Regions from separate parts of the Sphingobium sp. TomTYG72 genome, predicted to be linked through region 1. Evidence: riboswitches for the same ligand, from Rfam matches in the RefSeq annotation. Region 1 holds a riboswitch; each other region holds the start of a gene.
What was found. Region 1 has a riboswitch for cobalamin ahead of ACZ5U1_RS06205 (TonB-dependent receptor). Riboswitches for the same ligand answer to the same signal wherever they lie in the genome.
Positions count from the first base shown of each region.

Region 1 (2,194 bases):
CGAGCCGCCGAAGTCGAGGATACGCAGGCCGACGCCCTTTGCCTCCAATCTGCCGACGATGCTCAGAAGGTCGGTAGTGGAACGTGCGAGCCGGTCGAGGCGCGTAACCACGAACACGTCGCCCTCGCGGACGAAATCTAATGCCGCACCCAGTTGCTCCCGCGCCGCGACCGAAGACACCATCTCACGGAAAATTCGTGTGCAACGCGTTGCAAGGAGTTGAGCCTCCTGCGCCTCTAGTCCCGCCACTTGCTCCGATGTGCTGCTGCGACAATAGCCTACCAGCAATGCTTCCTCCTATCTTGAACTGGAAAAAGCCTACCTGCTGGCGCAGCGCACACCAGCTCGAAGTGTATTATTGGATCAATACGGATAAAAGCGTTCATCCGCCCCGGCTTGGTTTGCCAGCAAAGTGGCCCCGTGAGGATGGCGCTTGCAGAGTGATAGCCTGCCCGTTATTGGGATCGCCGCTCGGCGCGCCTTACGGCGTTCCGAGCATGATCGCGCCGGTGCCTCGAAAGAGGCTTAAAAGGGAACGCGGTGAGGATGGCCCCGGCCGTCCAAATCCGGGGCTGTCCCTGCAACTGTAAGCGGCGAGCGCAATGCACATCGCTTCTTCTCAAGCGAGAGGGAGCAGCCACTGGACCGGACGCTAAATCCTGCGAGGTCTGGGAAGGCCGTGCATCAAGCTATGACCCGCGAGCCAGGAGACCTGCCAGCGTCTGGTCGCTCTTGCCCGGTCCAGGGGATGGCCAAGGCACGGTATCTTTCCGTTTGAGCGACGAACGGGCGGTGGAGGCCGCATCGGTTCGCGTGGCGGTCGCTTCATGGCGTCCGGCTGCTGACGCGTGCCGACCGTCGTTGGCGGCACGTCTCCACCCGAATGTCGCGTGACGCCGGGAAGACATGCAATGGAATGGAAGAATGTAGGATACTGGCTGGCCACAGGGCTGGCCGCCACCACGACGCAGCAGGCCAGCGCGGAAACCGCCGCTGATAGTTCAGCCGAAATCATCGTATCGGGCGTTCGGCCGGGCGCATTACTCCAAGAAACCGAGACCGGATCGCGCTTGAGGCTGACCGCTCTCGAAACGCCAGCCAGCGTCGCACAGATTGATGGTGACGCGATCCGCGCTCGCGGCGATCTGGATATAATGTCGGCGGTCACCCGTGCGCCGGGCGTCACCACCTCCGCCAATCCGGGCAATGGCGGCACGGCCCTGTCGCTGCGCGGCTTCTCCGGCCAAGGTTCGGTGCTGCAACTGGTTGATGGCGTCCGGCTGTTCCCGGTCGCGGGCACGATCACCTTCCCCACCGACCCGTGGAATGTCGAGCGCATCGAGTTGCTGAACGGCCCCGCTTCCGTCCTTTACGGACAGGGCGCACTGGGCGGCGCGGTGAACATCATCACCAAGTCCCCCAATGCCGAACGCACGGAATTTGACGCGGAAGCAGGCTACGGATCGCAGGATAGCTGGCGCGCGGCAGCAGGTGTCGGTGGGCCGCTTGGGGATATGCTTTCCTACCGGCTCGACGTCAGCTACCGGGCATCAGACGGCTATGTCGACCGTGGCAATTCCAAGAGCCTTGCCCTCTCCGGCGCGCTGCGTTTCCGGCCCAGCGACAGCTTCACGCTCACCCTGCGCAACGACTATGGCAATCAGCGGCCGATGGAATATTTCGGCACGCCGCTGATCGACGGCGAACTGGTGAACGGCAATCGGCGGCGCAACTATAATGTCGCTAACGCCAGTCTGCACTACCGCGACAACCGCACCACGCTCACCGCCGACTGGACGGTGGCCGAAGGCATCACCCTCTCCAACGCCGCCTATCGCCTCACCAGCAAGCGGCTGTTCAAAAATCTGGAGAGCTATTTCTACAATAGCGGCACTGGCCAGATCGACCGGATGGACAATCTGGGTATCTTCCACGACCAGACCCAATATGGCGATCAGGCGACCGTCCGCATCAGCAAGCCGATTGCGGGCCTGAAAAACGATCTGGTCGTCGGTTTCGACGCCAATCTCATCAAGCTCACCTATTCCAACGATTTTGGATCGGACAGCCAAGAGGATGCGGTTGATCCGTTCGACTTCGATCCCGGCCTGTTCTACGACACGCAGGGAATTGCGCCTCGCTACCGCAGCCGCACCAATGAATATAGCTTCTTTGCCGAAGACCGCTTGGCGTT
Region 1 is NZ_AP027336.1:1,221,366-1,223,559, forward strand. Features, by position in the region: gene ACZ5U1_RS06200 (recombinase family protein) at 1-249, opposite strand, end outside; cobalamin riboswitch at 491-734, shown strand; gene ACZ5U1_RS06205 (TonB-dependent receptor) at 912-2,194, shown strand, end outside.

Region 2 (2,194 bases), 1.1 Mb from region 1:
CCGCCAGCGCAGCGGCCGCAAGCGGTAGCGCCTCGCTCACCCTGCGCGGCAAGGCACGGGGCCTGACGCTGGTGACCGCGCATCTGAAAGCCGGTGAACCGCTCAAGCTCGACTGGGAAGCGCTGGCCCGTCCCGGCGGTACGCTCGGCATCTATATGGGCCGTGCCGCCGCTGGAGAGATCAGCCGCCAGCTGATCGCCGCCGGACGCGATCCCGAAACGCCGGTTATGGTGGCGGTCAACGTCTCCCTCCCCACCGAACGCCTGATCCGGGGGAAGCTGTCTGCGCTTGCCTTCCTCGTTGCCACGATCAGCGACGAAGACCCGACCCTGCTGCTGATCGGCGAAGCGGTGGCGGGCACGTCCATGCCAGTAGAGGTTGCAGCCAGCGTCGCTCTTCCGCTTTGAAGACCGGCTCGCCGCAACTTTTGCCCTGAGCTTGCCGAACGCCCCCGAACTTAGTTGGAAGGAAGGGAGGGGGCTTCGGCAAGCTCAGTTCGGCTCGCGCCAGTGCGCCAAGTCCTCCGGCCGATTGATATTCGGCAGCACCAGTTCCGGCCGCTCCACCAGCCGCGCGCCGATCCGATCCAGCCAGCCATAGATCGAGCGGCTATTCTCTTCCGCCAGATGCGCGTCCAGTTCGTCCGCGAGCGACGCAGGCCAGAAGCCCGCCAACTGCTGCCCCTTCAACACTGCCGCACTTTCACCCATAAGCGCCTCCACCAGCGCCGCCGGATAGAAGGGCATGTCGCACCCCGTCGTCAGCACCGCGTCATAGCCTTGGCCCAGCGCGTAATGCAGCGCCGCGTTCAGCCCACCCAGCGGCCCCATATCCGCCGCTGGCCGATCCGCCAGCCCCGTCAGCCCATCGACGCTCCGCCCGCAGACCACCACCGCCTCCACATGCGGCGCGATGGCCGCCACCGCATGCTCCATCAGCGTGCGCCCGTCCGGCATCAGCGCCAAAGCCTTGTCGCTCCCGAACCGGCTGGATTGCCCACCCGCCAGCACCGCGCCCAGCAATCGCATCGATCCACTCCTTGGCAATAGCCTCACTTTCCCCTATGGCGCGCCGCGTGAGCGGGCAACCGCTGACATGAAGATCGCGCGGGAAAGGGAATGCGGTGCGGACGGGATCACCGTCCAACTCCGCGGCTGTCCCTGCAACTGTAAGCGGCGAGCGCGATGCACAGGGAAACCCGCAAGCCTTCAAAGGGGGAGGCGAGGGGGACCAGCCACTGGACCAAAAGTCCGGGAAGGCGTGCATCACCGCGACGACCCGCGAGCCAGGAAACCTACCGGCGCATGGTCGCTCTTGCCTTGGGTCCAGGGATCGGTCCGGGCACGGTTTTCCGTCTGAGCGACGAAGCGGCGCAGGGCCGCATCGGTGCGCGTGACGGGGCTGGCGTCTCTTCTTCCCGCACACCGGCCGCGCAAGCGGCAGGCCCTGGGCTCATGTCGCATGGCGCTCAGGGAAGACAGAACATGATCAGGACCGGAATTTCACTGCTGGCGCTCCTCGCCGCCACCCCCGCGCTCGCCGCAGACGCGGACGAGATCGTCGTAACCGCGCTCGGCATCGAGCAACCCACCGACGAGGTCGGTCAGGCGGTGACCGTGATCGACGAAAAGACGATCGAAACGCGCCAGAATGTCAGCGTCGCGGACCTGCTGATCACGACCCCCGGCATTCGCCTCAACCGCGCCGATGCCGTTGGCGGCGTGACTGGCATTTCGATCCGGGGCGCGGAAACGACGCAGACGCTGGTGCTGCTCGACGGCGTCAAGATCAATGACCCCAGCGTCATCGGCGACGCCTATGACTTCGGCAATCTGCTGACCGGCAACATCCGTCGCATCGAAATCCTGCGTGGCTCCAACTCGGTCGTCTATGGCAGCCAGGCCATCGGTGGCGTCGTCAACATCATGTCCGCCGAACCGGGCGAAGGCTTGGGCGGCAACGCTTCGGTTGAATATGGCTATGCCGATACGCTGAATGCGAAAGCCGACATCTCGGGCAGCGCGGGGATTGCCTCAGCCAGCGCTGGCGTCGCCTATTTCCGTACCGATGGCATCTCCGCGGCCAAAGGCGGCACGGAGAAGGACGGCTATGAGAACATCGCCACCCATGCCAAGCTGAAGCTCGCCTTCACCGACAATCTCAGCCTCGACCTGCGCGGCTATTATATCCATGC
Region 2 is NZ_AP027336.1:97,488-99,681, forward strand. Features, by position in the region: gene cobA (uroporphyrinogen-III C-methyltransferase) at 1-407, shown strand, start outside; gene mobA (molybdenum cofactor guanylyltransferase) at 492-1,028, opposite strand; cobalamin riboswitch at 1,056-1,316, shown strand; gene ACZ5U1_RS00490 (TonB-dependent receptor plug domain-containing protein) at 1,485-2,194, shown strand, end outside.
Region 2: linked by a shared signal. The riboswitch ahead of ACZ5U1_RS00490 (TonB-dependent receptor plug domain-containing protein) and the one ahead of ACZ5U1_RS06205 (TonB-dependent receptor) in region 1 are both predicted to bind cobalamin.

Region 3 (2,194 bases), on a different replicon from region 1:
TCGCCCTTCTCCTTCACCCGCATCACCCCCGACGGCGAGGCATCGCCGGTGACGCGCGAGTTGGCGGAGGAAGCGCCTGTCGCGATCGAGTTCAACGGCGTTGGCTATGCCGTGTTGATGGCGACGCCGACCGATGTTGCGGAACTGGTGCAGGGGTTTGCGTTGGCCGAGCGGCTGGTCATCCCATCCGACGCGCCGCTTGACGTCGATGTCCATGCTACGGAGCAGGGCTTGGTCGCACGGGCTACGCTGCCGGAAGACCGGGTCGAGGGGCTGCTAGGCCGGGTCCGTCATCGCGTCTCCGATTCCTCCTGTGGTCTGTGCGGCGTTGAAAATCTGGAACAGGCGCTGCGTCCCTTGCCTGCCGTGACTGCCCGATCGGACGCGAGCCGGGAAGCGATCTTCGGTGCCCTGCACGATCTTGCCGCGCATCAGCCGCTTAATCGGCAAACTGGCGCGGTCCATGTGGCGGCGTTGGCCGGGACGGATGGTGCCATCCGCCTCGCCTATGAAGATGTGGGCCGCCACAATGCCTTCGACAAGCTGATCGGGGCCATGCGGCGGGGGCAATTGTCGTGGGATGGCGGCTTCGCGCTGTTGTCCTCCCGCTGTTCCTTTGAGCTGGTGGAAAAGGCGGCGCTCGCCAATTGCCCCCTGCTCGTCACCATCTCCGCTCCCACGCGTTTGGCAGCCGAGCGCGGGGCCAGCGCCGGATTGCCGATCGTCGTGCTTGCCCGGCCCGATGCCGTGCTGGCGGCGGGTGACCTGCCCGACTGACGTAAACCGCTTCATCTACCGCTTGCGGGCTTGGCCCCGTCTCTTTATCAGCAGCCCCGCGACAGGTTCCCCTCGGGGATCAAAAGGGAAGTCGGGTGTAATGCCCGCGCTGCCCCTGCAACTGTAAGCGGTGAGTGGACCGGCCACGCAGCCATTGGGGGAGCTTTTCCCCCGAGAAGGCGGCCGGTGCGCAGCGACCCGTGAGCCAGGAGACCTGCCTGCCGCAGTCGTTCTTCGACCGGACAGGGTGTGCCGGACGAACGGGGTTCCCCTCGCGGACGACAGCCACCGCCTTGCTCGCCTTCGGGCGGGGCAGGGCCGTTTGCGGTTCGATTTTGCGGGGAGGACCATGATGACGGTCTTTCATGTTCACATGGTTATGGAAGTGCGCCGCTGATGCTGTGCGCGGTCGAAAACGGGGCGTCGGTGGTGGTCTGCTCGACCTGCCGCCTGTCCGCTGATCAGCGGGAAGATGGGGCAGGACAACGCGGCGGCGCGTTGCTGGTCGCGGCCATGCGCGACCTTCAGGCGGCCGAGCCTGCTTATGATGCGGTTGCCGTGCAGGACATGCCCTGCCTCTTCGCCTGCCAGCGCCATTGCACCGTCCATGTGCGAGGTCCCGGCAAGGTCGGCTATGTGCTGGGCGATTTCACCCCGGACGCAGATGCCGCCCGCGCGATCCTCGATTACGCCCTGCGCCACGCTGTGAGCGAGGAAGGCGTCGTTCGCTACGCCGAATGGCCGCAGGGGGTGAAGGGCCATTTCATCGTTCGCACCCCGCCTGAAGGCTTCGTCTGCACATGATCCGCTTTCAGGATCGCGCTGGATTTCAGAACGCGCTGGCCACGCTTCCAGAACCGGACGAAGCGGCGATCGAAGCGGCAGCGACGCGGCAGGCCTCCTTGACAAAACCCGCCGGATCGCTCGGCCGCCTGGAGGAGATTGCCCTCTTCATGGCTGGCTGGCAAGGTTACGAACGCCCGCGCGCCGACCGCATCCGCGCCGCCATCTTCGCGGGCAATCATGGCGTCGCCGCGCGTGGTGTCAGCGCCTTCCCGCCTTCCGTCACCGCGCAGATGGTCGCGAACTTCCAGGCAGGTGGCGCCGCGATCAACGCGCTTGCGGGCGCCTGCGGAGCCGAGCTGGTCATCGTCCCGCTCGCTCTCGACCGGCCGACCGCTGACATATGCGAAGCCCCCGCGATGACGGAAGCGGAATGCCTCGAAGCCCTGAACGCAGGCGCCGCCGCCGTCGTGCAAGATTGCGACCTGTTCTTCGCAGGTGAAATGGGCATCGCCAATACCACGCCCGCCGCCGCACTGTGCCTTCAATCCTTCGGCGGCGAGGCCCAGGATTGGACGGGGTGGGGCACCGGCATCGATGCAGCAGCCCTCACCCGCAAGACCCAAGCCGTCCA
Region 3 is NZ_AP027337.1:30,123-32,316, reverse strand. Features, by position in the region: gene ACZ5U1_RS13550 (formate dehydrogenase accessory sulfurtransferase FdhD) at 1-777, shown strand, start outside; cobalamin riboswitch at 824-1,013, shown strand; gene ACZ5U1_RS13545 (DUF1636 domain-containing protein) at 1,174-1,581, shown strand; gene cobT (nicotinate-nucleotide--dimethylbenzimidazole phosphoribosyltransferase) at 1,578-2,194, shown strand, end outside.
Region 3: linked by a shared signal. The riboswitch ahead of ACZ5U1_RS13545 (DUF1636 domain-containing protein) and the one ahead of ACZ5U1_RS06205 (TonB-dependent receptor) in region 1 are both predicted to bind cobalamin.

Region 4 (2,194 bases), on a different replicon from region 1:
CCCCGCCTATCTTGCCGCGCATGGCATTCCGGACAAGATCGCCGACCTCCCCCGCCACCGCCTGCTCGCGGCCGATGGACAATTGCCATGGCGGCTGGTGAATGGCCGCGCGCGCAAGCTGATCGACGGGCACAGTCATGTCCGCACCAACAGCAGCGAAATCGTCCGCGAACTCGCCCTGACCGGCGTCGGCATCGCGTTACGCTCGCTCTGGGACGTGGGCGACCTGATCGCGGGAGGCAGCCTCGTCCGCGTCCTCGATAGCTGGGAAGGACCCGAGGACCTCGCCGTCCACGCCGTCCATCCCCGCGCCGCAGGCCGTCCCGCCGCCGTAGACGCCTTCATCGCCTTTCTGCGCGAAACCTTCCGCGATGCATCGTGGAACAGGGGCAGCTCGTAGAAAGAAGCCCCCATGGAACGCGCACGCAACTCCCTGAAAAGCGCAGAAATTCGCTTCTGAAGTCATTTCCCATGCTGCTGTCAAAAAACAGAAGCTTTTCGAAGTTAACCTGCGTAATGGCAGCGGGAAACAGGCCGATGTTATCGTTCGTGCCATAAGAACTTAAGAGAGGATAAGGGCCATGCGCCCCAATGACGCGTCACATTTTTCCGCCTGCGCCGCCCAGGAAGCGCGGCAAGCCCGGGAAGCCCGCCTGCGCGGCGCCGACCAGGCCACCATCGCCCTCCACAACGAACGCGCCGTCCGCTACCAGGCCATGGCGCTGCGCCTCCAGCGCGAGCGTGGCGCGACGCTGAACTGATTGCCAGACCCCATCCCCTCTCCCCTTCAGGGGAGAGGGTGCCGAGCGTAGCGAAGGCGGGAGAGGGGAACGCAAGCACGACCGCCGATCCCCTCTCCCCAACCCTCTCCCCTGAAGGGGAGAGGGAGCAAGTTACCTAACCCAACCACCCTTGCCCAACCCCCACAGCTCCGCTATCGCGCCCGTCACCCGGGCAACCCCTGGGGAAATGATCGCGCCGGTGCCTCGAAAGAGGCTTAAAAGGGAACATGGTATAGGAGGCACCCGCCTCCCAAAGCCAGGGCTGTCCCTGCAACTGTAAGCGGCGAGCGCGATGCACATCGCCCCTCCTCATAGGTAGGATGGGGCAAGTCACTGGGCCGGACGCTAAATCCTGCGAGGCCCGGGAAGGCCGTGCATCAAGCGATGACCCGCGAGCCAGGAGACCTGCCGGCGTCTGGTCGCTCTTGCCTTGGTCCAGGGGATGGCCGCGGCACGGTAACTCCGTCTGAGCGACGAACGAGCGGCAAGAGGCCGCTTCGGTGACGTTGGCGGCCGCCTTGGGGGCGTCCGGCTGCCCGCGCGCGCCGGTCGCCGTCTGGCGGCAGGTCTCTTGCCGGATGTCGCCAGACGCCCGGAGTGCATGAAGTGAAATTACCCAACCAACTCCACCGCGCCGCCTGCGCGCTGACTGCCACGTTCCTCCCCCTCCCCGCCTTCGCCGCCGACGCGAACGACGCGGCCGACGACGCCAGCACCATCATCGTGTTCGGCCGGGGCGAGGACAAGATCGGCACCGCCCATGCAGCCAGCGAGGGCAGCGTCAGCGGCGCGGACCTGCTCGTCCGCCCGCTGCTGCGCGTCGCTGAATTGCTCGAAGCGGTGCCCGGCATGGTCGCCGCCCAACATTCGGGCAGCGGCAAGGCCAATCAATATTTCCTGCGCGGCTTCAATCTCGACCATGGATCGGACTTCACCACCTATATTGACGGGGTTCAGATGAACTTCCGCACCCACGGCCATGGCCAGGGCTATCTCGACTTGAACGGCCTCATCCCCGAAATCATCGCGCGGGAGGATTTTCGCAAAGGCCCCTACCGTGCCGATGGCGGCGACTTCGCGCTGGCAGGCGCGGCCTATATGAGCACGATCGACGGCTATGACCGGCCATGGGTCGCGGCGGAGGGCGGCTCCTTCGGCTGGCGCAGGCTGGCTTCAGGCGGCACCGTCAAGGCGGGCGCAGGCAATCTCACCCTCGTCGCCCAAGCCAAGGCCTATGACGGCCCGTGGCAGGAGGCCGAACATCTGCGCCATTATGCGGGCTTCGCCAAATATACGCTTCCCGCCGGGGCCGGTAAGATCGACGCCACGCTCCACGCCTATCGCGCGACATGGCGCCCGACCGAGCAGATTCCCGAACGGATCATCGGCACGCCGATCTGCCCCGACGTCTT
Region 4 is NZ_AP027337.1:508,998-511,191, reverse strand. Features, by position in the region: gene ACZ5U1_RS15790 (LysR family transcriptional regulator) at 1-400, shown strand, start outside; gene ACZ5U1_RS15785 (hypothetical protein) at 582-761, shown strand; cobalamin riboswitch at 963-1,209, shown strand; gene ACZ5U1_RS15780 (TonB-dependent receptor) at 1,389-2,194, shown strand, end outside.
Region 4: linked by a shared signal. The riboswitch ahead of ACZ5U1_RS15780 (TonB-dependent receptor) and the one ahead of ACZ5U1_RS06205 (TonB-dependent receptor) in region 1 are both predicted to bind cobalamin.